3 regions of the Paenibacillus sp. FSL H3-0329 genome follow, and region 3 is predicted to be linked to each of the others. Evidence: riboswitches for the same ligand, from Rfam matches in the RefSeq annotation. Region 3 holds a riboswitch; each other region holds the start of a gene.

Region 1 (10,273 bases), 1.7 Mb from region 3:
TTGTACCCATGTTCAATGAGGAGCAAGTAATTAGCCATACTTATGAACGTTTGAAAAAAGTAATGGACGAGTGCGGCGATACTTATGAGCTGGTCTTCGTCAATGACGGCAGTCGTGATCGTTCCGCCCAGATGATTCGGGAGATCTGTGAACGAGACGAGCATGTCAAGCTGATTGACTTCTCGCGTAATTTCGGACATCAGGTAGCGATTACAGCTGGCATGGACTATGCCGAAGGTCAAGCGGTTGTTGTTATTGACGCTGATCTTCAGGATCCTCCGGAGGTCATTTTGCAAATGATCGAGAAGTGGAAAGAGGGCTATGATGTTGTATATGCGAAACGCCTGAAGCGCCACGGAGAAACGATGTTCAAAAAGGTCACCGCGAAGCTCTTTTACCGCCTGCTCAGCAGTATGACAAGTGTGGATATTCCTACGGATACAGGCGATTTCCGTCTTATTGACCGTAAGGTATGTGATGTCCTGCGGGGACTTAAAGAAAAGAACCGCTATGTCCGAGGTTTGGTGAGCTGGGTTGGCTTCAAGCAGACTATGGTGGAATATGAACGGGAAGAACGTTTTGCCGGAGAAACCAAATATCCGCTGAAGAAAATGATTCGTTTTGCGTTAGATGGCATCACCTCTTTTTCACATAAGCCGCTTAAGATTGCTACGTATATTGGATTCTTCCTTTCATTCTCTAGCTTTCTCTATTTATTTTTCGTCTTGTTTCAAAAGATATTTTTCACCTCCTGGACGGTTCCGGGCTGGGCTTCCATTGTAGGCGTCAATCTGCTCTTTAACGGTATCGTTCTGATGCTGTTGGGTGTGATTGGGGAGTATATCGGACGGATTTATGACGAGTCTAAAGATAGACCGCTATACATTGTTAGTGAGACTAAAGGCTACCAGAACGAAGAACAACTGGACCGCCGGAAGGACCACAATGATGTCAGATAAGAACTTGCGTGCTGCATTCATACAGTTCCTTAAATTTAATGCCGTAGGTTTGCTCAATACGCTTATTGATTTTGTGATTTTCACATTGTTGAATTCACTAGGGATGGTATACGCATTGGCGCAGGTGATCTCCTATAGTGCAGGTACGGCGAATAGCTTTATTTTGAATAAAAAAGTAACCTTTCGTGATCGCGACCGGGGGAATAAAGAAGGCTTCGACCGCGTGCAGCTGGTCAAGTTTATCGTGCTGAATCTGGTAGTGCTCGGAATATCACTGCTGCTAATGCATCTGTTGACAGACAGACTAGGTATTCAAGTCTTGATCTCCAAGGTGCTGGTTACCTTTATCACGGTGATCATCAATTTCTTTGGAAGTCGTAAATGGGTATTTTAAACATTAATTTCAGGCAGAAGGAGTTGCTATGCTTAAAGGCAAGTAGCTGTTTCTGCTTGATTTGTATATAACCATAGAAACAATATACGGAGGTGAATAACATTGCGTAAATTCTCCTATCTACTCATACTGGCTGGGATACTTATCATGTTATATCCGACAGCTAACGAATGGTACAACGACAGGCAGCAGGAGAAGTTATTAGAAACGGCTGAACTAAGCACTGCCGATAGTACTCCCCAGCCAGATTTGAAGAGCAGGTATGCTGAAGTTACTCAGCTGTTAGCAGAGGAATCGGTTCTGGATGCTCAGGCACAGCCCCAACCCCAAGAGACAGAAAAGCCTGAACCGGAGATTGAGGTCGGTGGCAAAGTAATCGCACTAATTGAAATCGTTAAGATTGATTTGAAGCTGCCTGTATTAGAAGGGGCTACAAAAGCTAATATGAAACATGCTGCAGCCCATATGAAAGAAACGGCACCCCTTGGAGAGATCGGAAATGCTGCAATCGCGGCGCATCGGGCTAGAACTACGGGTCGTTTGTTTAACAGATTGAATGAGGTTGTTGTGGGGGATGTTATCACGGTAAAGACTAGTGATCAGGTGTTTAACTATGAGGTATACGATATTTCTGTTGTAGATCCGAGTGATGTCTCCGTTCTTGACGGGAATGACAAGGATAAGATTCTTACTCTGATTACATGTGATCCGCTAGTGAATCCAACGCATCGGCTGATTGTTCATGCTAAATTAACAAAATGAGAATAGTGAATGACAAGAAAACACAAATACCGGGAGATATTTATAAAATAATGGGTAATCTAGTAAATTAGGTCTTGTTCACAACTATAAATATGATAGTATTATACTATAAAAGCTAAACACGATAACGGCAAACCTTCCGAAAGGTAGGGACGCAAAGCTAAAGGGCCTTTTCCCGAAAGGATGGCAGCCAGCTACCGAATGAAGAGGCTTTTTTTGTTTGTTTCAAATGGATTCTATCAATTATATCTAGTAAAGCTAGAACAGATAGAGCTTATACGATAACGGCAAACCTATCGAAAGGTAGGGACGCAAAGCTAAAGGGCCTTCCCGAAAGGATGGCAGCCAGCTACCGAAAGGAGTTTTATCCGTGAAAAAGGTTTATTTTATGCTGGTGGCGTTGTTCGTCCTAATGACTTCAGTTCCGGTAAGTACAGCTCAAGCTGCAAGTGCAGATGCCAGCTGGTTGATTACATCCAAAGTGGCTCAAGGTGTTATTGGTATTAACTATGATATTCCGAAAGATAAAAGAATCAAACTCATGATCACCAAAGATAACAGCAGCTATACTTATAACTTGTATGCTTCTGGACAAGCTGAGGACTTCCCTTTGCAACAAGGAAATGGGACTTATAAGGTTTCTGTTCTGGAGAACACAACCGGTAATAAATACAAAGCGTTATATTCCGAAGTAGTAGACGTAACCATGAGTGACTCGAATTCCGTATATTTGGGCTCCGTACAGAATGTGAAATGGAGTTCTTCTGATAAAGCGATTGTCAAAGCTAAACAATTAGTACAAGGCAAAACAACAGACGAAGAGAAAGTTAAAGCGATCTATAACTATGTAGTTGCGAATGTACAATATGACTACTCTCTTGCTAATAGTGTAACTACTGATTATATTCCAAGCATCGATAAGACATTGACTACTAAAAAAGGGATTTGCTATGATTACGCTTCTCTTTTTGCCGCAATGCTGCGGAGTGTAGATGTTCCTGCTAAGTTGGTAATGGGGAATACAAGCTACGTTACGCAATATCATGCCTGGAACGAAGTATTGCTTAATGGGAAGTGGGTTACCATTGATACTACAGTGGATGCAGGACTTGCAAAGAGTGATAAGAAAACCGATTTAATTAAAGCCTCAAGCAAATATACTGCGGCAAAATACTATTAAATTCGCCGCTAGAAACATAACTCTATTAAATAAACAACTAGCTTAATTATTAAGCTAGTTGTTTATTTTTATATTAGGGGTTGCTTTTCTATTAATAGTTGGGGTATTATAGGTAAGCGTTGTTAGACAGTGTACAGGCGATACAAACGAGGCTGATAAAAAGCTTCGAAAAATAAAGCTTGCATTTCTGAAAACAACATGATATATTATAAGAGTTGCTGCTGAGACATTAAACGGCGTCAACGAGAACTTGATCTTTGAAAACTGAACAACGAGTGAGTAGGAAATCACGCAAGTGAAATCCAAAATTAGAGAATTAATTTTCTCGTCAGATGTTTCAAAATGAGCATATCGCTCTTTTCAATACTAATTGGAGAGTTTGATCCTGGCTCAGGACGAACGCTGGCGGCGTGCCTAATACATGCAAGTCGAGCGGAGTTACTTTGAAAGCTTGCTTTCAAAGTAACTTAGCGGCGGACGGGTGAGTAACACGTAGGCAACCTGCCCTTCAGACTGGGATAACTACCGGAAACGGTAGCTAATACCGGATAATTTCTTTTTTCTCCTGAGAGAAGAATGAAAGACGGAGCAATCTGTCACTGAGGGATGGGCCTGCGGCGCATTAGCTAGTTGGTGGGGTAACGGCCCACCAAGGCGACGATGCGTAGCCGACCTGAGAGGGTGAACGGCCACACTGGGACTGAGACACGGCCCAGACTCCTACGGGAGGCAGCAGTAGGGAATCTTCCGCAATGGGCGAAAGTCTGACGGAGCAACGCCGCGTGAGTGATGAAGGTTTTCGGATCGTAAAGCTCTGTTGCCAGGGAAGAACGTCCGGTAGAGTAACTGCTACTGGAGTGACGGTACCTGAGAAGAAAGCCCCGGCTAACTACGTGCCAGCAGCCGCGGTAATACGTAGGGGGCAAGCGTTGTCCGGAATTATTGGGCGTAAAGCGCGCGCAGGCGGCTATTTAAGTCTGGTGTTTAAACCTTGGGCTCAACCTGAGGTCGCACTGGAAACTGGGTGGCTTGAGTACAGAAGAGGAAAGTGGAATTCCACGTGTAGCGGTGAAATGCGTAGATATGTGGAGGAACACCAGTGGCGAAGGCGACTTTCTGGGCTGTAACTGACGCTGAGGCGCGAAAGCGTGGGGAGCAAACAGGATTAGATACCCTGGTAGTCCACGCCGTAAACGATGAGTGCTAGGTGTTAGGGGTTTCGATACCCTTGGTGCCGAAGTTAACACAGTAAGCACTCCGCCTGGGGAGTACGGTCGCAAGACTGAAACTCAAAGGAATTGACGGGGACCCGCACAAGCAGTGGAGTATGTGGTTTAATTCGAAGCAACGCGAAGAACCTTACCAGGTCTTGACATCCCTCTGAATCTGCTAGAGATAGCAGCGGCCTTCGGGACAGAGGAGACAGGTGGTGCATGGTTGTCGTCAGCTCGTGTCGTGAGATGTTGGGTTAAGTCCCGCAACGAGCGCAACCCTTAACTTTAGTTGCCAGCAGGTAATGCTGGGCACTCTAGAGTGACTGCCGGTGACAAACCGGAGGAAGGTGGGGATGACGTCAAATCATCATGCCCCTTATGACCTGGGCTACACACGTACTACAATGGCCGGTACAACGGGAAGCGAAGCCGCGAGGTGGAGCCAATCCCATCAAAGCCGGTCTCAGTTCGGATTGCAGGCTGCAACTCGCCTGCATGAAGTCGGAATTGCTAGTAATCGCGGATCAGCATGCCGCGGTGAATACGTTCCCGGGTCTTGTACACACCGCCCGTCACACCACGAGAGTTTACAACACCCGAAGTCGGTGGGGTAACCCGCAAGGGAGCCAGCCGCCGAAGGTGGGGTAGATGATTGGGGTGAAGTCGTAACAAGGTAGCCGTATCGGAAGGTGCGGCTGGATCACCTCCTTTCTATGGAGAATCGTTCTCTGCAATGAGAACATTCAAATCGGAAGCTCAGCTTCCAAAACTCAGGTTTAGGCCTGTTACTCACTCGTTGCTCAGTTTTGAGAGTTTAAGCTCTCAAGTAAGACTTGATCCTTGAAAACTGGATACCGAAACGAATTTGCGTTTTAGAACATCTTTTAGCAACTTGTGTAAACAAGTAAATGTTATTAGTGAGATTTTTCTTCGGAAGAATCAAGGTTAAGCTAATAAGAGCACACGGAGGATGCCTAGGCGCCAGGAGCCGACGAAGGACGTGGCGAACAACGAAACTGCCTCGGGGAGCTGTAAGCAAGCTTTGATCCGGGGGTGTCCGAATGGGGAAACCCAGCTGTGGTAATTCGCAGTTACTCATACCTGAATACATAGGGTGTGTAGAGGCAGACCAGGGGAACTGAAACATCTAAGTACCCTGAGGAAGAGAAAACAATAGTGATTCCGTCAGTAGCGGCGAGCGAACGCGGAACAGCCTAAACCAAGGGGCTTGCCTCTTGGGGTTGTGGGACGTCTCACATGGAGTTACAAAGGAATATGGTAGGTGAAGAGGTCTGGAAAGGCCCGCGATAGAGGTAAAAGCCCTGTAACCTAAACTGTGTTCTCTCCGAGACGGATCCCGAGTAGTGCGGGGCACGTGAAACCCCGTATGAATCCAGCAGGACCATCTGCTAAGGCTAAATACTACCTGGCGACCGATAGTGAAACAGTACCGTGAGGGAAAGGTGAAAAGCACCCCGGAAGGGGAGTGAAATAGAACCTGAAACCGTGTGCTTACAAAAAGTCAGAGCCCGATCTATGGGTGATGGCGTGCCTTTTGTAGAATGAACCGGCGAGTTACGTTTAACATGCAAGGTTAAGCCGAGAAGGTGGAGCCGCAGCGAAAGCGAGTCTGAATAGGGCGATTTAGTATGTGGACGTAGACCCGAAACCGTGTGATCTACCCCTGTCCAGGGTGAAGGTGCGGTAACACGCACTGGAGGCCCGAACCCACGTACGTTGAAAAGTGCGGGGATGAGGTGGGGGTAGCGGAGAAATTCCAATCGAACTCGGAGATAGCTGGTTCTCCCCGAAATAGCTTTAGGGCTAGCCTCGGTATAAGAGTAGTGGAGGTAGAGCACTGATTGGGTGCGGGGTCCGCAAGGATTACCAAGCTCAGTCAAACTCCGAATGCCATATACTTATTGCCGGGAGTCAGACAGTGAGTGCTAAGATCCATTGTCAAAAGGGAAACAGCCCAGACCATCAGCTAAGGTCCCCAAGTGTGTGTTAAGTGGGAAAGGATGTGGAGTTGCACAGACAACCAGGATGTTGGCTTAGAAGCAGCCACCATTGAAAGAGTGCGTAATAGCTCACTGGTCGAGTGACTCTGCGCCGAAAATGTAACGGGGCTAAACACACCACCGAAGCTATGGCTAGATACGTATGTATCTGGGGTAGGGGAGCGTTGTGTAGGGGTTGAAGGTGTACTGAAAAGAGCGCTGGACACTACACAAGTGAGAATGCCGGTATGAGTAACGAAAAGATCAGTGAGAATCTGATCCGCCGAAAGCCCAAGGTTTCCTGAGGAAGGCTCGTCCGCTCAGGGTAAGTCGGGACCTAAGGCGAGGCCGAAAGGCGTAGTCGAAGGACAACAGTTTGAAATTACTGTACCACCGTAATCCGCTATGAGCGATGGGGTGACGCAGGAGGGTAGTGACGCGGACTGATGGATGTCCGTCTAAGCAGTGAGGCTGATGTGTAGGCAAATCCGCACATCATTAAGGCTGGGCTGTGATGGGGAGCGAAAATTATAGTAGCGAAGGTCATGATCTCACACTGCCAAGAAAAGCCTCTAGCCAGGAGAAGGTGCCCGTACCGCAAACCGACACAGGTAGGCGAGAAGAGAATTCTAAGGCGCGCGGAAGAACTCTCGTTAAGGAACTCGGCAAAATGACCCCGTAACTTCGGGAGAAGGGGTGCCCCGGTAGTGTGAATAGCACGAGGGGGCCGCAGTGAAAAGGCCCAAGCGACTGTTTAGCAAAAACACAGGTCTGTGCGAAGCCGCAAGGCGAAGTATACGGGCTGACGCCTGCCCGGTGCTGGAAGGTTAAGGGGAGTGGTTAGGGGTAACCCGAAGCTATGAACCGAAGCCCCAGTAAACGGCGGCCGTAACTATAACGGTCCTAAGGTAGCGAAATTCCTTGTCAGGTAAATTCTGACCCGCACGAATGGCGTAACGACTTGGGCGCTGTCTCAACGAGAGATCCGGTGAAATTTTAATACCTGTGAAGATGCAGGTTACCCGCGACAAGACGGAAAGACCCCATGGAGCTTTACTGCAGCTTGATATTGAATTTGGGTACGATCTGTACAGGATAGGTGGGAGCCGTAGAAATCGGAGCGCAAGCTTCGGTGGAGGCGCCGTTGGGATACCACCCTGATCGTATCTAGGTTCTAACCTAGTACCCTTACCGGGTACGGGGACCGTGTCAGGCGGGCAGTTTGACTGGGGCGGTCGCCTCCTAAAGAGTAACGGAGGCGTTCCAAGGTTCCCTCAGAATGGTTGGAAATCATTCGCAGAGTGCAAAGGCATAAGGGAGCTTGACTGCGAGACCTACAAGTCGAGCAGGGACGAAAGTCGGACTTAGTGATCCGGTGGTACCGCATGGAAGGGCCATCGCTCAACGGATAAAAGCTACCCTGGGGATAACAGGCTTATCTCCCCCAAGAGTCCACATCGACGGGGAGGTTTGGCACCTCGATGTCGGCTCATCGCATCCTGGGGCTGAAGTAGGTCCCAAGGGTTGGGCTGTTCGCCCATTAAAGCGGTACGCGAGCTGGGTTCAGAACGTCGTGAGACAGTTCGGTCCCTATCTGTCGTGGGCGCAGGAAATTTGAGAGGAGCTGTCCTTAGTACGAGAGGACCGGGATGGACGTACCGCTGGTGCACCAGTTGTTCCGCCAGGAGCATGGCTGGGTAGCTACGTACGGACGGGATAAGCGCTGAAAGCATCTAAGCGTGAAGCCCCCCTCAAGATGAGATTTCCCAATTAGTAAGACCCCTTGAAGACGACGAGGTAGATAGGTTGGAGGTGGAAGTGCAGTAATGCATGGAGCTGACCAATACTAATCGGTCGAGGGCTTATCCTATACTTAGAATGCAGATTCGTTTCGGGTTCAGTTTTCAGGCGATTAAGCCTGTAACACGCTTAGAAATTCATTCTCACTTCTGGTGATGAACCGAATTTCACGCGGCAGCGTCTGTTTCACAGACGCATGTTTGGTGGCGATAGCGGAGGGGTTCCACGCGTACCCATCCCGAACACGACCGTTAAGCCCTCCAGCGCCGATGGTACTTGGACCGAAGGGTCCTGGGAGAGTAGGACGTTGCCAAGCACACGAAGCCATTGTTGATTTATCAACAATGGCTTTTTTGTTCCCTTTATCGCTTAATTTAAATAATGTGGATAAGTTATGGGGAATTAACGAAATTATAAAAGTTACTAACATGTGGATGAAATAATAAAATATATTCAAAAATGAAAGTAGTCCCCAATTTATGTGGATAGAGCAGTGGTATATGTGGATACTTCAAGTAAATGCAAGGATATTTTGCATGGCAGGAGGATAAACAATGGACAACAGTAGCAATCTTGTGTGGATAGAAGATTTTTCTGTACATGCGAGCGACACGGATTATCGTTCGCAGGGTAAGTTATCCTTTATTCTGGATATCATGCAATGTGCGGCAGACTTCGCAGTGGGTAATTTGGGGATAAGTGTGGAAGAGATTCTGAATGCAGGAATGGGCTGGATGATGATTACGTTAGATCTTGATTTTAAGCGTATTCCCCGCCCAAATGATGTGCTTAGCGTACATACCTGGAGTAAAGGCACTAAAGGGGCACTGTGGCAACGGGATTATCGTATTTTCGATGCAGATCATATAGAAATCGCCACAGCACGATCCATATGGGCTTTAGTAGATATTGAGAAGAGAAAGATACTTAGACCGAATGCCCTTCCAGTTCAGGTTAAGCACTATAATGGCGATTCAGTAGGCGATATGCCTGTTAAGGTAACGATCCCTTCTGATATTACTATGGAAGAAGCTTATCGGTATCAGGTAAGATATAGTGGGCTGGACAGCAACGGACATTTGAATAATGCCCGATACGGGGATTTATGTTGTGATGCGCTCACTTTAGCGGAATGGGATAATGCAGAGTTCACACGCTTCCGGATTACTTATCTACAAGAAGCTAAGTTTGGGGATGAACTGACTATTTTACGTTCAGCTGTAACGGATGATGGTATATATGTACGCGGTCAGAATAGTGATACTGTGTATTTTGAAGCATGTATAGCGTTAAAAGGTGTCCATTAGTACGAATAAGTAAGTAATTTATAAATATGGAATATTATTATATAAAGCGATTTCTCCGAACATCAATCGGGGCAGTCGCTTTTTTTATTGAAAAACGGATAATGTTTCTAACATATTTGGAGAATTTTTTTGAGCCTGTCACAATTAAAGGGATCACATTCGTTATATAGTTGTAGTCAATAACAAGGAGGTGATTCTTTGGAACGTCGCAGCCCCGGGGTCCAAGTGAATCAAACAATAATTGAAGAGGCTATCGATCAGGTTCTTGCGGGTAACCGCGAAGCCTATAGAACTATAATACAAGCCTATGAAAGAAAGATTTATACGTATTGCTATTATATTTTGAGAAGTCATGAAGAAGCAGAGGATGCTGTGCAAGATATATTTGTAAAAGTGTATCAGGAACTCAGACGTTATGAGAAACGAGTCTCTTTTAGTGCATGGCTGTATAAAGTGGCCTATCATCATTGTCTAGATCAGGTTCGCAAACGCAAGCGAAGAAAGCGTCTGTTGTCGCTATATAAAGAGCAGCAGCCCAAAGCCTATTATAATCCTAACGATGAGGAGCCATTGCAGAAGTTATTTATGGATGACCTGACAGCCGAAGAGAGCAATCTTTTGATTCTTAAGGTGGTTGAGCAATACAGTTTTGAAGAA
Region 2 (10,273 bases), 1.9 Mb from region 3:
ATAGATATATCTTTTAATACTGCCCATTGAGGAGCTGTTACATTATAAAGTAAAAGTTTTTTTGTTAAGCTTTTTTTCATTTCAAGACTTACTCTTATTAATAACTGTCCTGGGTTGTCCATAAATTAATTCCCCTCTTTATATAGTTTGCACACTAACTACTTGATTAGTATACAAACTATATTCTCCTTTATCAATTTTAATTATTTTATTTGTTTAAATTGTGGGGAGTTACAGGTGAATGTCAATAATATTGATATTTAGAACTTTTGTTTGTATATAATAAAAATGAATGTTCTTATTTTTAGAGGCGATCAATCATGGAAATGAGTATCGACCAAACGGTTGGGATTATTTATCAAGTCAAGGAGAGCAAGATTACACAACGCGAGATCGAGATCCGTGGCATCCGTGACAAACGTCCAACATAAACAAAGGGGATAAATATCATGCGGTGTATAACAATACGGCAGCCTTGGGCGACCTTAATTGCTCTTGGTGAAAAAGAGTTTGAAACTCGTTCATGGAGAACAGCCTACCGCGGCGAGTTAGGCATCCATGCCGGAATGAGGATTGACAAAAAGATTTGTGAACAGGAACCGTACAAATCAGTATTGGCGAAACATGGCTATACAGCGAATAATTTGCCGACAGGAGCTATTATTGCTACAGGTCAGCTCGCGGGATGTTATGTGGTTACTCCAGAGGTGGATTTAAGGGAATGGATCAATGGGAACGAATATGATTTTGGCGACTATAGCGAAGGACGTTTTGCCTGGAAGCTTGAAGAGGTTCACTCACTGCGCCATCCAATTCCAGCCAAAGGTCGGCTAAGCTTGTGGGAGCATTCGGATCACTTCTGAACGGCGAATGATATTTTTAATGTAATTTTTATGTGCCTATCAGCTTTTTTTCAGGTTCGAGGTATATATTGAAGACACCAAACACCCCCCAGTGTTTTGTGGTATATCTCTCTCAGGTCTTGCCAACTCCCATGGTAAGGCCTATTTTTTTGTTCACTAATTGATTGGGGGGAGAGTAGAGCGGCTTCTATACAGCTTTATTTAATCTGATACTGTTCTTCGTAACTCTTAAAAGAGGAAATATCCAGCCCTAGGTATCTGCGCATATGGATGGCAGCCTGAGCCGCAACAATGTCATTCAACAGCAGCATTCGTTCGTGATAGCCACGACATATATACTTGGCTTCAATTCCCGTATTAAGTCTGTTTTGCTCATACACCTTGATTCCCCGTCTTCTCATTTCTGCACGAACATCCCTTAGATCTGTTGTAGCTACTGCAGCAGCTGTTCCAAGCACCTCCAGATAAGGGGCGGGTGTTCGTAAGTGTGTAGATAAAATGGCGGAGTCCCGTTCGAAAGCTGATAAAATCATCGGAAGCAATAAATAAGATTTCACCAGCATGTTGTCCCTGCTTTCTGCTCTATGCATGAATCTCATCACCTCTAATAGGAACGTATATTCGTATTCTACCCCGATATTCCAAAAATAATCAATGGTATTTCTAAACAGCTTATTCAATGTGATTAAATTCACAACTAAATAACGAAGAATAAATTATATTAAAATTGTAATAATAAAAATTAATGTATCGGACGCACATAAAGGAGAATTATGATGGAAAAAGAGGGCAGCCTCCAGCGTGGATTGTTTTTTGGTTTAATTCTGAGTGTTCCCTTATGGATATCCATATTGGGCTATATACAGTTACTTTAAAATTTAATGAAAAACCTTATGCGAAGCGCCTTTAGGCGCTTTTTTTGTATGGTAATAATGAGGGGGATCATCGAAAGGAATTGATTGACAATTGTGGGTGTCGGGCGCTAAACTGTTATTAATTCAAAAAGTATTAAAAGTCATAGACGGTTATTGGAGAGAATGCTTCGGCTACCAGTTCTGGACTTGCAGTGTAATACATATATATAGTCATGATAATAGCAAACCGTCTGAAAGGGCGGGACGCAAAGTCCAGGAGTCTAAAGTGTCTTAAAGGCACAATGACCGTCCGACTGCCATGAGAAGGGAATTCCACTTCTTTTTGGCGGTCTTTTTTGTTGTTAGGTCCTTTAGAGTTTCTGGTAATTATTCTGATTAATATAAATCATAGTTTTAGGAGGTGTGCCATTTGAAAAGAAGAATAAGACCGTTACTCTCGCTTGTATTAGCTGGGATTTTGACGGTAGGTAGTGGGCTTTCCTCATTAGGAGCTGGAGTTGCTGGAGCTAGTAGTTCTTCTACATTGGGAATTGCAGGGGTCTACAACGTGTTTATTCTAGGGGATATAACAACGGTTTCGGATACGGAAGGAAGGTTTGCTGCTGGAGGTAACGTTAACTTAACCAACTATAGTGTTGGAGATAGGTTGACCGCTGCTGAGGTTTCCTTGACTGACACACTTGTTGTTGGAGGGAATCTTACTTTCAACGGAGGTACTGTTTATGGGAATATCGTGCACGGGGGAGATTTTTCAGGGAATGTAACGCTCCTCAAGGGAGGTACAAAAAGACAGGGGAGTACGATTGACTTTTCAGCCGTAGGTCAGTCTTTGAAGGACAAATCAGCAGAACTTGCAGCATTGCCGGCGAATGGAACAACAGTGTACCAATATGGCAGTCTTACCCTGACAGGTACAGATCCTGCGGTCAATGTTTTTAATGTTCCAGGAGATAACGTCTCTAATACCTATGGAATTACAATAAATGTTCCTTCAGGATCTACAGCAATTATTAATATTGATGGTTCTAACGTAAAAATGAAAAACTTCGGATTTCTACCTAATAACGTGTTGAACAGCAAGAAAATTTTGCTTAACTTTAGCCAAGCTGCGTATCTTGATATGGCAGGCATAGGTGTAATGGGAAGCATACTTGCCCCCTATGCTCATGTTGATTTTATTAATGGTCAGATTAACGGTACTTTAGTGGCGGCTTCACTCAAAGGGACTGGTGGTGGTGAATTTCACCACTATCCATACGATGGTGATGAACCTGGACCAACGCCGACACCAACGCCAACAGTGACACCAACGCCAACGCCGACAGTGACACCAACGCCAACGCCGACAGTGACACCAACGCCAACGCCGACAGTGACGCCAACACCAACGCCGACGCCGACGCCAACACCGACGCCGACAGTGACACCAACGCCGACGCCAACACCGACACCAACGCCAACAGTGACGCCGACACCGACGCCAACAGTGACACCAACACCAACACCGACACCGACAGTGACGCCAACACCAACGCCGACGCCAACAGTGACACCGACACCGACGCCGACAGTGACACCAACGCCTACGCCAACAGTGACGCCGACACCAACGCCGACGCCGACACCGACACCGACACCGACACCAACGCCGACACCGACGCCGACACCAACGCCAACACCAACGCCGACAGTGACACCAACGCCGACGCCGACACCAACGCCGACGCCAACACCGACACCAACGCCGACGCCAACACCGACGCCGACAGTGACACCAACGCCGACGCCGACACCAACGCCGACGCCAACACCGACGCCGACAGTGACACCAACGCCGACGCCAACACCGACGCCGACAGTGACGCCGACGCCGACACCGACACCGACGCCAACAGTGACACCGACGCCGACAGTGACACCAACGCCGACGCCAACGCCAACAGTGACACCAACGCCGACGCCAACAGTGACGCCGACACCAACGCCAACGCCAGAAGCAACACCGACACCGACGGTAACACCAGAAGCAACACCGACACCGACGGTAACGCCAGAGGTAACACCGACACCGACGGTAACGCCAGAGGTAACACCGACACCGACGGTAACGCCAGAGGTAACACCGACACCGACAGTAACACCAGAAGCAACACCGACACCGACGGTAACGCCAGAGGTAACACCAACACCAGAGGTAACACCAACGTCGACACCAGAGACTTCGGTGTTCCCGACACCAACGCCATCATCCGTAATTGGCACTATAGTTCTTGCAGAAGATCCTGTGCCGCTTGGGCCTGTAGCTTCGCCGACACCAGCGCCAGTACCAACACCGTCGAATAGCACAGAAGTACTTGTTGATGATGATGAGATCCCATTAGGCCCGGTACCGGCAGTGACACCAACGCCAACACCAACACCTGATGAAATCATCGTAGTGGACGATACGATCCCATTAGGTAAGCCACCTGTGAAGGAATTGCCAAAAACGGGTGAATCAAGTCCTGCACCTTACTATGTAGCAGGTTTAGGTTTTGCACTTATCGGATTATTAATGAGAACCAAGTTCTCCAAAAAGAATAAATAATAAACGGTAGAGCACAACATAGAGTCGCTTTCGGGGGGTGTCCCGATGGCGGCTCTATTTGTATGTCATGATTGCGATAGTTTGGTGCATTCTAAGTAGATGGTATACTCTTGTTGCAAAAGAAATGAAGAGGGGATGGCGAAGGCGAATTGATATGGTTCATTATTAGCGCTGTAATCATCATAGGGATTCTAATCTATGTGGGATTTTTCTTCTATGGTATTGCTATTAAACGAGCACCAAAGGTATTTCTAAGTAATAATCCTAATCTGAAGGCTGATCCTCCGGTTGCCGGAGCTTCTTGGGGGGAGGGGAAAGATTGGGTCTCTCGCCAGAGCTTCGAGAATATTGAGATCGTATCTGCAGATGGACTTAAACTAAGAGGTTTCTTACTCCAATCTAATCGTGCTGCGGGACGCACAGCCATTCTAGCCCACGGTTATTCAGGTAAAGCAAAGGATATGGGGGCGTACGCCAAAATCTACTACGAGAACTTAGGCTTTAACATCCTAATTCCCGATGCAAGGGGGCATGGAGATAGCGCAGGGGATTACATTGGTTTTGGTTGGCCGGAACGAAAAGATTATTTGCAATGGATTGAATACATGATTAAAAAGACTGGGTCTAGTGCTCAAATTGTGCTTCACGGTGTTTCTATGGGCGGTGCTACAGTGCTAATGACCTCAGGGGAAGATCTTCCGCCGCAGGTAAAAGCTATTGTTGCGGACTGCGCTTATACCTCAGTAAAAGCACAATTATCTTACCAACTACGGCGCATGTATCGTTTGCCAAGTTTCCCTTTCGTTCAAAGTGCAAGTCTAATCACCCGCTTGAAGGCGGGGTATGGTTTTGGTGAAGCCTCTGCATTAAAACAAGTGCGGAAAGCGAAGGTTCCGATTCTTTTTATTCACGGGGATGCGGATAACTTTGTACCTTTTGCTATGATGAATGAATTGTATGAGGCATGCCAGAGTCCAAAGGAGAGGCTCATAGTGCCGCAAGCGGGGCATGGATTGTCTTATGATACGGATAAGGCGGGGTATATAGATGTAGTAACAGCTTTTGTAAGCCGATATGTAAAATAAGTCCTGAACGTAGACAGCGCCCGATATCCGCTAGGTAGCGGTTATCGGGCGCCTATATTTTTCCACACATGACGTAGTCCTTGAATAAGGATCGTACCGTCATGCTTTCTCGTTATATTCATCCCCCGCCGTTCGTGAGTAACGGGTGTCTTGATTCCTTGTTATTTCCAGCAGCCGTGTGGCGAGAATAATCCTTCCAATACGACAAAAGCCCTACCTCTCTTTTGCCCTTGCGGCTCCATTGACCGCGCCAGTGTGAATCGGAATGCTATATTTCGAATTTAATCTCATAAAAAGGAAGAGTACTGCAAGAAAACATAAAGCCTCTTTGTCCAAAATGCCGATGTGTATAATAGTCGGCCTGACATCTTCTTGGTGGGGATATTCAATATATCGAAAAACAAATACCATATAAATATAACACACTATTGTTTAAAAGGCAAATATAATAATGAATTCCAAGATAAGGTTTATTTGATTCTAGAGAGGAACAAACCTCGATAAGGAGCGCTTAGATTTTGAAAGTAACTTAAATTGGGTTAATTGTGAATTATTCCGGAAAAGCTAGTAAACCAGAGGAGATGGGCGATCTCGGTGCAAATGGGCTAAAATGTAAGTTGGATATTTTTGCAAACGCTACAAACTACAACTGAAAATGCCAGAGACGAAGGGCTTGTGTCTGCTGGGGTTATTTTGCGTGCCTATTTTGTGAACAGCTCTCTAAAACTGACAATAAACTCCAACATTGATTGAAGGATTGAGGGTAGACCGTTATAATTAATAAGTCTGGATTTTAATTAAAAAATAAGGGAGATTTTTATGAAACGCGCAGATGTGTGGCTGATTTCCATCGTATTGATTGCTGCGCTCGCTTTTCTCGTACCGAGATGGTTTTCGGACAATGATGACAAAGGTGGGGCCGGTAAAAATCTCATAGCCAATGTAACGGTGGACGGTGAGTTATTTAAAACGGTAAAGCTTACAAAAGAAGAACAAACCATTGAGGTCCGCACGGAACGCGGCTATAACATTTTGAAGGTGCATGATTACGGGATTGAAATGTACGATGCCGATTGCGCTGATAAAGTTTGCCTAGGTTTTGGTTTTATTACCCTGCCCAAACAGACGATTGTCTGTCTACCGCATAGAGTATTAGTCGAAATCACCAGTGCGTCGGGGGAGGATGATATAGATGCCTATGTCCAGTAGTGAATCTGCAACAGCTTTAAAAAGAACAGTGATTATTGCGATTTTCGCCGCAGTGGCAGTAGTGTTAAGTTTAATAGAGGCACAGATTCCGTTATCCGGGATGGGACTGGTGCCGGGTGCTAAGCTCGGACTGGCCAACATTATGATTTTGACTTGTATTTACTTTTTACGTGGACGGGATGCTTTCCTGCTTGTCATCCTCAAAACACTGCTTACTGCATTTCTGCTAGGTACCTTCTCAAGCTTGCTGTTTAGTTTATTTGGTTCACTTTTTAGCTTTGTTGTTATGTTTGTGCTGATGCTGATTAGTGGCAAAGGTAAGAGTATAAGCTTGATCGGAATTAGTATAGCTGGTGGGATTGCACATAATATCGGTCAGCTGCTGGCAGCTTCTATGGTATTTGCATCACTTAGTATTTTTTATTATCTTCCCATGCTGCTGATCACTGGGGTAGTAACAGGAATTGCCGTGGGCTATGCAGTCCGTTATTTGGTGGCGTCATTGTCAAAAATATCGCTGTTTGAAGAATTTTTGGACTGATTAGTCACATCAGCGGAAGGATGACTAACATGAATGAATCATACGAAGGTCAAGACTTAGAGGGAGAAGGACAAGCAGTCATCTCTCTGGATGGGGTATCGTTTGGCTATGATCCCGAGCATCCGATTCTTCAAAATATAACGTTATCTATCTCACAAGGACAATGGGTCAGCTTGGTTGGTCCTAATGGCTGCGGGAAGTCTACGTTGGTCAAGCTGCTCAATGCTCTGCTGCCTAAGGGGGCTGGTGAGATTGAGGTTAGTGGCATGCTGCTTAGTGAGGAAACGATCGGAAGCATTCGGCAATGTATCGGAATGGTGTTCCAAAATCCAGATAATCAGTTTATTGGAGCCACTGTAGAGGAAGATATCCTATTCGGCCTGGAAGGGCTTTGTTTGCCGTACGAAGAGATGGCTGAACGTTTGCACTCCTATACGACAAGACTAGGAATAAATCATCTGTTGTCCAAGCATCCGGGTGAGCTGTCGGGAGGCCAAAAGCAGCGTGTTGCTATCGCTTCCATTCTTGCTATGGAACCAGGCATCGTCATTTTTGACGAGGCCTCTTCTATGTTGGATGAAGGAAGCAGAAATGACCTTCTCGGCATTCTGCAGGATATGCGGGCAGAAGGGAAGTACACGATCCTCATGATTACGCATGATGCAGATGAGATTTTGGCATCGGATCGGGTGCTTGCGCTGCATGGAGGTAGTTTGGCTGCAGATGTTACACCGGCGGAGTTGTTCCGCAACGAGGAGCTTCTGGAAAAATGCCATCTGCGTGAACCTTATCCTTGGCGCCTTGCACGCGAGCTGCAGAACCAGGGTATTCATGTGGATGTTCCGATCAGTGAAAAGGAGCTTATAGACACGTTATGGCCATAGAATTACAGCAAGTAAGTTACACCTACGCTGACCGAAGCCTCTGGAAGCTGACGGCGCTCCGGGACATTAACCTCAGTGTACCCATTGGCTCGATGGTTGGTATTGCGGGGGCGACGGGCTCAGGTAAATCGACGCTGCTGCAAATGTTTAACGGGATACTGAAACCAACCGAGGGTACGGTAAAAGTGCTTGATGTAACCATTCAGGCTGGTGAGAAGTCACCTAAGCTAATGCCACTGCGCCGCCGAGTCGGATTGGTATTTCAATTTCCGGAGCAGCAGATGTTCGAAGATACGGTCGAAAAGGATCTCATTTTCGGTCCCCTTAATTTCGGTATGAGTCTCGATGAGGCAAAGTCACGTGCACGTCAGGCCATGTCAGATATGGGGCTGGATCTCGCGTTGCTGGAGCGGAATCCTTTTCAATTGAGCGGTGGACAAATGCGTAAGGCGGCTATCGCTTCCGTGCTAGCTATGGACCCGGAGGTCATCGTTCTGGATGAGCCCACGGCAACGCTTGATCCCATTAGCCGTGCAGAGCTAATCAGCTTGCTGGAGCGATTATGCCGTGAGCAGGGCAGAACGATCATTATCGTTACGCATCGGATGGATGAGTTATTGCCTTATGCGGACAGCTGGGTTGTACTTAAAGAGGGCAGCACGGCGTTTCAGGGCAGTGTAAAGGCACTTGCAGATGATCCTTCGATTCTGGAACAGTGTGGTTTGACGGTTCCTCAGTCCCTTCGTTACTGGCGTGCAGTTGCTGATCATTTAGGTCTTGTGGATGAAGTCCCCCGCTTGACGGCTGAGAGTCTGGCAGAGCTTATAGCTTCGCTGCCAGCGGAATCAATAAGCACTGGTAAGCCCGATGGAAAGAGGGATGACCATGAATGAGAAACTGATCTTAGGTCGGAGTATTGAGACCGGTTCGTGGGTGCACAAGCTGGATGCTCGTGCCAAAATCACTGGCATGCTATTATACGTAGCTGTTATCCTGCTCTCACGTTCGTGGATGGCCATGGCTGTGTTGGCTATTTTTTCGATAGCCGTTATGGCTTCCACGCGGATTCCGCTTAAATACTTCCTGAAAGCAGCTAAGCCTTTACGTTATTTAATGTTATTTATCTTTATTGTGCAGGTGGTGTCTGTGAAGACAGGGGAGGTAGTGCTGACTCTTGGTTCCTGGTCTATCTATGAGGGAGGGCTAAGATTAGGGGCATTTTCGGTCATCCGCATGTTCTTTCTTATCACCTTTACAGCGCTTCTGACCTTCACAACAACGCCGGGGAAGCTGAATCAAGGGTTGGAGGGGATCTTGACACCCTTCAAAAAGCTTGGCTTATCCCCTGACCGTATCACGCTGATGATCAGCATTTCACTTCGTTTCATTCCTACGATTCTAGATGAATCGCAGATCATAATGAAAGCGCAGGCCTCAAGGGGAGCCGATCTAAAAGAGCTGCCTTTGAAGGAAAAGGGACGGATGTTAGTCTCCCTGCTGGTCCCGATTATCGCCAGTGCTTTTAGGCGTGCTCAGGATCTGGTGTATTCCATGGAAGCCCGCGGTTTTCGCATGGATGCTCCCCGCAGTCGGTATCACCGCCTAAGGTGGGGCAAATTCGATACTGTTTTTATTGGGATGTTTGTGGTCATGGGAATTGCAGTAGCTTTGTTATAATACTCATTCCCTATTAGTAGTATCAACTTGGGAGGGAACTTGAATGGCACGTTATTTTAACGGTAGAGAAGTTGAATTACTCGCACCCGCAGGAACGTTTGAGATTTTCAAGGAAGTGATCCAATCACGGTGTGATGCAGTTTATTTTGGTGGACCTGTATTGAATATGAGAATGATGCGTAAAGGTTATAATCTTACTCATGAAGAGATTGTAGAGGCACTTGATATCGCTCACCGTCTAGACAAAAAAGTGTATATCACTGTGAATAATCTTTTTAGTGAGGAAGATGTGGAAGAAGCTAGAGAATACCTGCGTTTTCTTGATAGTGCTCGGCCGGATGCCTTGATTGTTCAGGATATGGCAGTGTTGGAGCTTATTCGGGAGATGGAGCTTAACCTTCCTATTCACTCTTCAGTAATGATGAATGTTCACAACCTGGAGATGATCTATGCACTGCGTGATCTGGGTGTAACTCGTGTAGTTACCTCGCGGGAAATGGACCTGCAGACAGCTAAGCTGCTTGGTCAGCGGAGTGGCATGGAGCTGGAATA
Region 3 (10,273 bases):
GAGCCACTGAACCGGTATTTGCCTTCGTCATCCTGTTCTGCCGCAAACGTTGTGCCGCTTTGAAGCAGGAACAACGGCCACCGGTTACGAGAAGGCAAATAAAAATAAAAACCGTACCAGTCATGACCTTCTGCTACCTTTCGACCATTAGCGAACAAATCGTCCCAGGTCCAGCTACTGTCGGGTGGTGATACGCCGGCTTCCTTAAAGTGCTGTTTATTATAACAAAGCACGACTGGAGAATAAATAAAGGGGCGAACACGATTATGGTCACCGTACCGGAACGGGTCGGAAAGAAAACGATACGTGTCCGGCTGTTCCTCCATCGGCTCCAGCAGCTCTGTACAGCCTTGCTCCAAAAAATCCTGGTAATTGTTATTATTCATCAGTACGACATCCATGATTTCCGATTGCAAATATTCTTTCAAAGATGTTGAGTAGTTTCCTGAAGACAACTCGAGCGGCTGAACGTCGATATGCGGATAGCGTTTGCCGAACTCATTCAGTAGCTCTTGCATCTCTACAAGCTTGGGGATGGTGTTCACATATCCGAACTTGATCGTCGTTCTGCCTTCCTCTACCGGAGGGATGACCCGATTGCCAACACGCGGAATTTTCTCAATTAAGCCTTCATCCACCAGCACCTTGAGCCCGTTGCGCACAGAAGCGTTACTAAGTCCGAAACGCACCTCTAAGTCGCTTTCTGAAGGAAGATAACTGCCGATCGCTATACTTCCCGAACGAATTTCATGTCGCAAGGTTTGAATCATTTCCTCTAGCCTAATCCTGAAAAATTTTCTGCTATTCCTTTTCTGCATTGGGTTTCCTCGCCATCTTCCGATTAATCGAGCCCATAGGGACAAGTTTATATAGTATTCATCATACTGAAATCCTTTGGGAACGACAAGTATTCGGAGTCTGGCCCCATATAGCGTATGTTCTGCACCAACGGTGTCATACAGGACAGTCAATACACCGTAATCCTCTTAATACCCCATATAACTCTCCAAACCGGCTGGATCTATAATGATCATTTGCTTGTTTCCGATTAGCTCAATAAGACCTGAATCTTCGAACCTTGAGAATTTTCTGCTAATAGTTTCGCGGGTGACCCCAACATAACTGGCCAGCTCTTCACGAGACAACGGAAGGTCAATATGAATATGAGCGCCACGCTGCTTACCATATTTGTCGCTGAGTTCCATGATCATATAAGCAATTCGTATTTCGGGATCTTTGGTCGCCAGGCTTTGCGCCAGATTTTCCGTATGGGCTAGTCTTTTGGTCACACTCTTCAGTAGCCTGAGCGAAATATCCGGATTATCCCTCATCAGCTGCTCCATATCCGTTCGGGTCAGCATGCAAATGTTAGTGTCTTTCAGAGCATAAGCACTGAAGTTACTCAGCTCATCGCTGTTAAAAATGCTCAGTTCCCCGAAAAAGTCTCCATTCGTCAAGATGTGCAAAATTTGTTCCTTGCCCTCAGGAGTTGTTTTGGATAATTTAACATGCCCTCGCTGAATAATGTAGAGCGTATCCGACGGCGCCCCTTCCAGAATTAAAGGTTGACCTTTAGTAAACTTACGATGCTTGATCATAGCGCTGATCCGGGAGAGATCGTCATCGCTTAACGCAGCAAAAATAGGCACCTTGCGGGTACAAGGTTCAGCAGCGTATCGGCAAGAATACTCCTTCATAACTGTCCCCCCTGTTGTTCATTTTTTTTGTACAACTTTTACTTTCCTTTAGGATACAAAAGTTTTTTTGTCTTCAACCGCTGCAAAATGACTGGTATCTTCACCGCATACCGGACAGACCCAATCTTCAGGCAAGTCTTCAAATGCAGTGCCTGCAACAACATCCTCATCGGGATCGCCTACTGCCGGATCATAGATATAACCACAGGGTAGACAAATGTATTTTTTCATCTTTATCATCTCCTAAAAAGTTAATAGTTTAGTTCAACCTGGCTTGTACTTCAGCCATAATCTCCTCGATGCTGCTCCCGTTAACATCGATCCCCTCAAGGGGGATGCCTTGCTCTACAGCGGTTTTATACCCCAGTGAAGCAGCTGCTCCTTGCCAGGATATCGCACCAATCATTGTGTTATCTTTCACATAGATTCGCGTATACGCCCCATTTTCTTCTCCGCGTACCACCGTATCGCAATACCGTTCATCCACGTTGCCTATCGAAAATAAAGAGATGCCAAAGGCATTAAATAAGGTAACCGGAACAGCTCTACGATACGCAGTCAGATTGGCAACCATATTACTGCCGGCAATCCGGCCCTGCTCAATCGCTCCGCCCCACAGTCCTTCCACATGCCCGTTAACTTCAGCCACATCTCCGGCTGCGTACACATGTGGATCATTTGTTTGCATTTGTTCATTTACGATAATGCCCTGCCGGACTTGAATACTCGAGCCACTTACCAGTTCCGTATTCGGTACAATACCAATGGAGTAGACCACATGGTCACAGGAAAAATGAGATTGGTCGCCCAGCGTAATTCCGGTAACAAACTCTGTTCCTGTAATAGACGCCACATCTGCTTGAAGAATAACCTTCACACCTGCTTGTTCAAGGTTCTCCTTAAGTAGTTGTGAGGATTTCTCATCAAGCTGTCTGCCCATCAACCGGTGAAAAGCTTCGATCACCGTTACCTGATATCCAGCTTCATGCAGCGCCCAAGCGGTTTCGATTCCCTGCACTCCCCCACCGATTACGGCTACATGGCTGCCATCCTGCAGGTTTTCTTTCAATCTGTCCGCGTCGTTCATGTCCCGGAGGGTATGAACATTGTTCAGGCCGGAGCCCTCAAGGGAAAGTTCACGATTCTTCGCTCCCATGCACAATAAAAGCTTATGATAAGAAACACTCTGCCCATCTTCTGTCACAATAATTTGCCGGTCCGGATGAACAGAACGGATTCGGGTCGAGGTTTTTACGGATATACGGTTATCTCGGTACCATTTTTCCTTCTTAATCAGTACCTTCTCACTGTGCAGGTCGGTAAACAGCCCTTTAGTCAGCTTAATCCGGTTATAGGGCAGTTGGCTTTCCTCCCCGAAGATCGAAATTTCCGAATCTGCGTCTTGATCACGGATGGCTTTGGCGGCATGGACGGCGGCTACTCCGCCGCCAACAATAACGTAATGTTTTGTCATCCTATGCTCCCCTCCCTAAAATGAACTCAGCAGCAAATCCGATACAAATTCAGCCGCATTTTTAATTTTTTGAACTTTCTCAGGCTCTTTCGGGGAAAACCTGATTCGTACAGGGAACTCTACATGTGTCATCCCCGTGGATTTAATAACCTCAGATGTGCTTTGCACCGTCATGTTTGTTCCATTCAGATAATCCTGAATGACTTCAATGGCTTCACCACTCCAACCGTAGGAGCCAAAGGCTGCAGCAAGTTTGCCTTCCAGATTCATATTGTGCAATTCTTTCAGAATGTTCTCCAGATTCCCAATCATGTCCGCGTATTTAGTGGAGCTGCCAATAAAGACCGCGTCAGCTGACGTTATGCTGTTCAGAATATCGGTGGCACTGCTTTTATCTGCATCCCAGACCTCTGTCTCAATATTATTTTCCTGCAAGCAATCCTGTATAATTTTGGCCATCTTCTTGGTACTGTTTTTGATGGTGGTATAAACGATGGTTGCCTTTTTTCCTTGCGTCGTTTCGCGGCTCAATGTGGCGTACATCCCGATATATTTACGTATGTCCTCCCGGATCACAAACCCATGGGAAGGAGCGATCATCCGGATCTCAAGATCCTTAACAGCCTCTAACAGGGTTCTTACATATCTTCTGTGAGGATGAATAATTGCTGCGTAATAGCCCTGGAAATCTTCCGTAATATCAAACCCGGCTTCATCGCTGAATAGATTCTCCACCGCAACATGCGTGCTGAAAATATCACAAGGAAATAAGATTTGATCTTCGATACAATAGGTGATCATCGTTTCTGCGGTATGGAGATACGGTGTTTCTTTAAACAGCAGCGTTTTCCCGCCAATATCCAGCTTATCTCCGTCTTTAACCACCAGGAAGTTCCGGCTATGAAGCTTGTACATTTCCTGCAATTCGGGAACAGCAATCTCGGTGCATACGATCGTGGCATTTGCAGCCTTGGCAGCGAGAGCTGCCAGTCCACCAGAGTGATCAGGCTCTGTATGATTAATTACAATGTAATGGATATCTAGAAGATCAATCATTTCACCCAGACACTCGGCATATTCACGTCCGAATTCCATATCTACGGTATCAATGACAGTTGGTTTACCTGTTTTTAATAAATAAGAATTATAGGTAGTTCCTTTTGCCAGAATCAGGCGGTGAAATGGAACCTGGCGGTTATCGATTTTGCCTATCCAGTAAGTATCCTCGGCGATTTTTTTGAATTGTGTACTCATTTCTTTAACCTCCAATGTTTGATTGATAATGTTTATCAACAACCTTATTTTATTATGGCTGCCAAACAAAAAAGAGGATTTGAATCAAATTATAAAAGTTTGAAAAAAATGAATACCTTAAATTTAGACGATCTAAATAAAGTGATTATGCGTTGAGTCACATTTTAAATAAAAAGCCATACAAATGTTTGCACTTCGCCTTAAAGAAAGAATAACCCCTAACAACTTTATGCCATATCCTAATGAAAATAATAAAAAGGTGGATATCCATGACTGAAATACAAATAGCTGCTGTGGGAGATCTAATGGTCAAACGTTATATTATTTCGGATGCTAAACAGCCTGACGGAACCTATTCGTTCAGCCCCCTGTTTGCAAAAGTAGCTCCTTATCTGAAACAGGCTGATTTGACGATTGGCAATCTCGAAACCACCTTTGCTGGAAGTGGCCCCGAATGCCGGAAAAGCCCACGATCAGGCGGTCCGATATTCAAATGTCCAGACGAACTGGCCCCTGCACTTAAGGAAGCCGGATTCGACGTATTAGTAACGGCCAACAATCATTGCATGGATTATGGTGCCCCGGGTCTGGTTCGGACGTTACGAGTTCTGGACCGTAATGGAATCGACCACACGGGAACAGCTAAATCATTAGAAGAATCCAAGAGAACGCTTATTAAAAACGTCAAAGGAATTACGATTGGCATCCTCTCCTACACAGCAGGAACTAACCGAATTCCTGTACCAGTGAGTAAGCCATGGCTGGTTAACCGGATATCTACGCCCAAGATCATTCGCGAGATTCGAGATTTAAAAAAGAAAGTCGATCTAGTCTTGCTTTATCTGCATTTCGGAAGCGAATATCGTTACACTCCAAACAAGAGACAAAAAGAACTGGTCAATCTCTTCTTTAAAAATGGCGCCGACATCATACTGGGGTCTCACCCACATGTTCTTCAACCGTTAGCGCTTCGTGGAAAAAAACAATTCGTTATTTACTCATTGGGGAATTTTGTTTCGACTAAACTAATGAATATTCCTTATACACAAAGCGGTGTCATTCTTACGCTTAAAATAAAGAAGGATGAAAAAGGACACACGAGTATAACCAACGTAGGTTACATCCCGACTTGTGTAGATCGAAGAATAAAAAGCGGCAGGAAAATTACAGAGGTCATCCCCATCCGCGACGCATTAAAGAGAAGCGACACCGACATAAAAACAGAGCGGCGAAATCTCATGAATCGAATGTTGAAACATACGACAACAATTTTAAAGAGGGAATAGAAGTCATTACACAAAAATAACGTTCCGCGAAATTTACCGCGGAACGTTATAGATTTAGCGCTCAAAACTGTGTTTGGGTTTAGCGTAAACGATCAGGCATCATTAATTTAAGGAATTCTAGAATACCATTCTCTACTACGAGTTCTTCTCTATCTTGATCAGCAAGTACTCTTCTGATGATATCTTCTTTACCCTCCAGCACTTTACTTGTCCAATGAGGATCAATGATAAGAGATCGTCCTACTGCTACTAATTCAGCATTTGTCAACGTTTCCTCTGCGTCCTGTTTGGTACGGATATCTCCTACCCCAATTAAAGGTACACGGCCATTGATTTTCTCATGTACATATTGCAGGATTGATTTTTCTTTAAAATCTTCTGATGCAGAAACTTTCTTAAAATCCCCTAATGAAATATGCAGATAATCCAGCTTTTTATCAGCTAATTTATCAATAAGATAAAAGGTGTCTGTGATTTTAATGCCAGGCTCTTCATATTCTTCTGGAGAAAAACGATAACCGACAATAAAATCCTTAACCTTTGAATTGTCAACGACAGCAATAACTGCATCCACTAATTGGTTAATGAAATTAAATCTTTTCTCTAAGCTTCCGCCCCATTGATCTTCACGACGGTTGGAGTGTGGAGAGAAGAATTGTTGGACTAAATATGTGTTTGCTCCATGAATTTCTACCCCATCGAATCCAGCTTGAATAGCACGTTGAGTCGCTTTTTTAAAATCCTCAATTACACCGAAAATTTCATCTTCTGTTAATGCTCTTGGAATTTCTGCATTCAGACGTTCGGCAGCAATGGCGCTGGAGGAAACGGGTTGTACGCCACGCAATATTTTTGAATCTGTCATTCTTCCTGCATGGAAAAGCTGTAAAATAGCTTTTGTTCCATTTCGTTTAATAGTAGATGCTAATCGGCTAAGGCTAGGAATAAATTGATCGGAGGAAACACTAAGTTCACCTTCCCATCCTTTTCCACCCTCCTGTACATTTGCTGCCGCAGTGATGACCGCACCTACTTCGCCCGTTCTTAGCGAATAGTATTTCAATTCATCTTGTGTTACTACACCGTCATAAAAGCTCATTCGGGTGGTCATTGGAGCCATAACCACTCGGTTTTTTAATGTCAGTCCTCTGCGAAAAGTTAATGCTGTGTCTAGTGCTATCATCTTTTTCCCAACTTTCATTAAATTATATTTAGATAAAATATTATATACATGCGCATACATATAAATTACAGCAATGATTTATTCTTGTCAACTAATAAAGAACTGCTGTTGAATACAACAAAAAGCGCTGTTCAGCGGAACAGCGCTTTTTGCTCGATATGAATCGTCCTTATTATTCTAGTTCGGCCGGTTTTACAATGGCTGTACCTTTATTATTCTTGGAATATTTAGCTTCGATTTTCGTGGTGTATGTATCTTTGGCTCCGTCACTTACCAGCACATAACTCAGATCGACTGTCAGCTTTTCCGTTTGCCAGGTCTTAGTATTGACGAATAATTTCCACGTTACGCTTTTGGGTTGAACTGTCTCACCATCCCAGAGGTTCTCCTGGTCATAGAGTTTGATTATCCCCTTAGCTGCTGTCGGATCGGTTACCGTGAATTGTAAGACCGTTTGTGCGCCAGCCGTGCTGACTTTCATGGATTTTTTATAACTTTTGACCGAATCAAGCATGGAAACAGGATCGTATTGGCCTTTAGAGTAAAAGGCATCCCATTCCGTTTTCTCCAGTCCAAGCCAATACTGTGCATCAGGATCGATCGGCTCCCCGTCATCGTCGTAACCTTCATCTTCAGATTCATCGATCAGTTCACTTCCGTCTACAAGATAGTAAAACTCCTTGTCATTGGCATATAGACTGTACGATGTTTCTAAAAGACTACTAGCGACAGTGCCTGCTGCGGCAAAATTCGGCAGACGGTTGATATCCAGCTTCAGAGTGTTGGTGTTGCTGATACGCACCCCGCCGCTTTGAATATCCTGTTTTTTGGTCACATCCAGATGGAAATTCTTTATTGCTTTGGAGGCTGCCGTTACTTTGCTGATCATCTGATCCGCGGTTACTACTGTTGAGGTAGCTGCAGACACTACTCCTGGATTAGACATCCATCCGATCGTTCCGGACAGCAATAAAGCACCTACTGCCAAACTAGTACCTATTGTTTTGAAAAAACTGTTCATGTACTTCCCCTTTCGGCCCCTTGCGATAATGTAACGCCGTATAGGTCGAAATAATAAAAGAGCTCAAAATAGACTACATATTCTTAGAGCTATCCTTTATGCTTCATAAGACATCCCTATGGCGGCCTGGCGATCATTTCCTTCTGTCGAAAGGCTTTAGACCCATGGCTTTGTGTCATCATCTTTCGATGATTTTACCTTTAACGCGGACATTCAATTAGTTTTAATAGATTAGGGACGCATGTCCCACCGCTAATTTTATCATGGTTATAATTACCTGTAAACGACTTATCTTCCATTCGAATTCGCTATGATACTCAGAAGAAATACTACAATCAAAATGAAAAATGAACGATTACATACGCTTATAAGTCTTATTAATGAGAACAGCAGAGACAGGGGGTGCAGCAAAATGAGTGACCGGGAAATTTTCGAGCTCTATAAAGAACAAGTATATTATTTTTGTTACTACTTAATGAAAAATCAGGCAGATGCGGAGGATATTTCCCAAGAGGTATTTGTAAAAGTTATCTTAGCGGATAAGTCGAAGGTAAGAAACTTGAAAGCTTGGATTTTACGAATTGCTTCGAATGAGTGCAACAGTGTGATCAAAAGGCGTAAGACGGGGTGGATGAAAGAAGTACGTAATTATTTACTATCCAGGTCTGAGGAATCAAACCCTGTAGAAAAACGTTTGGATCGACAGGAAACTAAAAAAGAATTACAAGGGTTATACAGTCAGCTTCCTGACAAAATCAGAATGGTAGTAGTCCTTCGTTTTATAAACGAATTGACTGTACCCGAGATTTCTAAAGTTATGAGCATACCCGAAGGAACTGTAAAATCCAGACTGAACAAGGGACTTAAAATACTAAATAGAATGGGTGGAACCCAACTAAAGGAGCTGAATAGTAATGAGTCTCTATATTGAAAAAGATAAACATATTCCCCGACCGGATTATGATTTGATGTGGACTGCCATAGAACAAGAAGCTTATACACGTCAAAGAAATCTGCATGCCTCCCAGAATACTCCTAGGTCTAATAAAAAGCTTATTCCTATCAGTATTGTCTTCTCTTGCCTCTTACTTGTAACCATTCCTGTATTCGCTAGTATGACGATTAATTGGGATAAAATTGGTGGTCGAAGTGTGAGCAATGCATTAAATAACGGCATCGGTCAACAGTATAATCTTCAAACTTCCATTTCAGGAGTAACAATGAATTTGAACGGTGTTGTAACTGATGGAGAAAAAATGAAAATGCTGTTATCACTTGATACTAAATCTGATCTATCCAAATATACTGGATTTGCTACAGAGGAAAACATCATGACTAGTGAATCCGGTGCCAAGGCAAAGGTATACGGTTATTTAGAATACGATCCTGAAAGCCAGAAACTCATTGGAGTATATGAGACACCTGATACATTAAAGGATGATAAAAAGGACTACAGGTTTGAAGCACGGAATCTCATTTTTTACAGTGATCGGAATATTCCCTTACAATCTAATCATCAAGCAGGGGATACTATCAATACTGGAGTTAAGCAATATCCAAGCATTCAAATCGAATCCGTTCGACATGTTTCCAATCAAACCATTATCCGTTACAAAGTCGCTGCATCACCATCTGACTTAGGACGGGGTAACCCACATTTGGTAGTTAGTACTGGTGGTCAAGAGAATGAAGCAATTCCAACCATCATGCCTAACGAAGGATCGGATTTATTTATTGAACAGGTTTTTAATATAACTGAATCAGATTGGAAGGAAGCTAGTCTTCATTTTAGTTACATTGAAGAAGCGAAACGATTTTCAGGTACGTGGAAGTTCGATTTTAAAGCAGATGGACAAAAAGCAAGTGAGGCGATTTACACTAAGAAACTGTATAACAGTCCTGAATTTCAAGAAAAGACCGGTATAACCTTAGATCAGCTAGTGGTTACCCCTTTGGATATCCAAATTCTAATAGATGAAAATGATTCGCTTAAAAAAGGAATTGTCCACTATAATACCGCTCAGTTGGTTATAGGTGATAAAACAATCACTGGGGGTTGGAATTTGAAAGGTGATCATTCCGAAAGCTACCAGCATTTATTTCAATTCGAATCTCCGGAATGGTATAACGACTGGTCCGATGTTCCAATGAAACTTATATTAAAGGATGCTGTTATTGAGAAACGTGATACTACTAAGAATTGGATCACTATAAACAAACCTAAAGAAGAAAAGCAGTTCACTTCACTTGATGTCGATGGGTTAAAAATTGAATTCACTTACTATACTGAGGGCGAAAATTTGATTGTCGAATCAACATCCAAATCTTCTGGCTTCAAAAGTGTTAACCAAACTACGT

What was found. A riboswitch is a leader RNA that binds a small molecule or an ion and turns the genes downstream of it on or off. The one in region 3 is predicted to bind cyclic di-GMP.
Region 1: it holds a riboswitch for cyclic di-GMP, as region 3 does, so the genes downstream of both, NSQ66_RS03160 (transglutaminase-like domain-containing protein) here and NSQ66_RS10475 (DUF6612 family protein) in region 3, are expected to answer to the same signal.
Region 2: it holds a riboswitch for cyclic di-GMP, as region 3 does, so the genes downstream of both, NSQ66_RS02360 (choice-of-anchor A family protein) here and NSQ66_RS10475 (DUF6612 family protein) in region 3, are expected to answer to the same signal.

Annotation. Positions count from the first base shown of each region.
Region 1 covers NZ_CP150150.1:715,221-725,493, forward strand. Annotated here, with positions in the region: gene NSQ66_RS03145 (glycosyltransferase family 2 protein) at 1-959, shown strand, start outside; gene NSQ66_RS03150 (GtrA family protein) at 946-1,353, shown strand; gene NSQ66_RS03155 (class D sortase) at 1,456-2,115, shown strand; cyclic di-GMP riboswitch class I at 2,235-2,317, shown strand; cyclic di-GMP riboswitch class I at 2,392-2,472, shown strand; gene NSQ66_RS03160 (transglutaminase-like domain-containing protein) at 2,486-3,295, shown strand; rRNA gene NSQ66_RS03165 (16S ribosomal RNA) at 3,663-5,220, shown strand; rRNA gene NSQ66_RS03170 (23S ribosomal RNA) at 5,453-8,379, shown strand; rRNA gene rrf (5S ribosomal RNA) at 8,509-8,625, shown strand; gene NSQ66_RS03180 (acyl-ACP thioesterase domain-containing protein) at 8,864-9,616, shown strand; gene NSQ66_RS03185 (RNA polymerase sigma factor) at 9,815-10,273, shown strand, end outside.
Region 2 covers NZ_CP150150.1:529,509-539,781, forward strand. Annotated here, with positions in the region: gene NSQ66_RS02345 (MarR family transcriptional regulator) at 1-122, opposite strand, end outside; gene NSQ66_RS02350 (ASCH domain-containing protein) at 450-863, shown strand; gene NSQ66_RS02355 (hypothetical protein) at 1,061-1,453, opposite strand; cyclic di-GMP riboswitch class I at 1,949-2,039, shown strand; gene NSQ66_RS02360 (choice-of-anchor A family protein) at 2,148-4,325, shown strand; gene NSQ66_RS02365 (alpha/beta hydrolase) at 4,475-5,410, shown strand; gene NSQ66_RS02370 (NusG domain II-containing protein) at 6,230-6,619, shown strand; gene NSQ66_RS02375 (Gx transporter family protein) at 6,603-7,160, shown strand; gene NSQ66_RS02380 (ATP-binding cassette domain-containing protein) at 7,190-8,044, shown strand; gene NSQ66_RS02385 (ATP-binding cassette domain-containing protein) at 8,035-8,937, shown strand; gene NSQ66_RS02390 (energy-coupling factor transporter transmembrane component T) at 8,930-9,721, shown strand; gene NSQ66_RS02395 (U32 family peptidase) at 9,765-10,273, shown strand, end outside.
Region 3 covers NZ_CP150150.1:2,431,066-2,441,338, reverse strand. Annotated here, with positions in the region: gene NSQ66_RS10510 (extracellular solute-binding protein) at 1-770, opposite strand, end outside; gene NSQ66_RS10505 (Crp/Fnr family transcriptional regulator) at 987-1,697, opposite strand; gene rd (rubredoxin) at 1,746-1,928, opposite strand; gene NSQ66_RS10495 (FAD-dependent oxidoreductase) at 1,957-3,171, opposite strand; gene NSQ66_RS10490 (FprA family A-type flavoprotein) at 3,187-4,425, opposite strand; gene NSQ66_RS10485 (CapA family protein) at 4,695-5,711, shown strand; gene NSQ66_RS10480 (NADH-dependent flavin oxidoreductase) at 5,791-6,954, opposite strand; gene NSQ66_RS10475 (DUF6612 family protein) at 7,067-7,915, opposite strand; cyclic di-GMP riboswitch class I at 8,033-8,124, opposite strand; gene NSQ66_RS10470 (RNA polymerase sigma factor) at 8,328-8,846, shown strand; gene NSQ66_RS10465 (DUF4179 domain-containing protein) at 8,830-10,273, shown strand, end outside.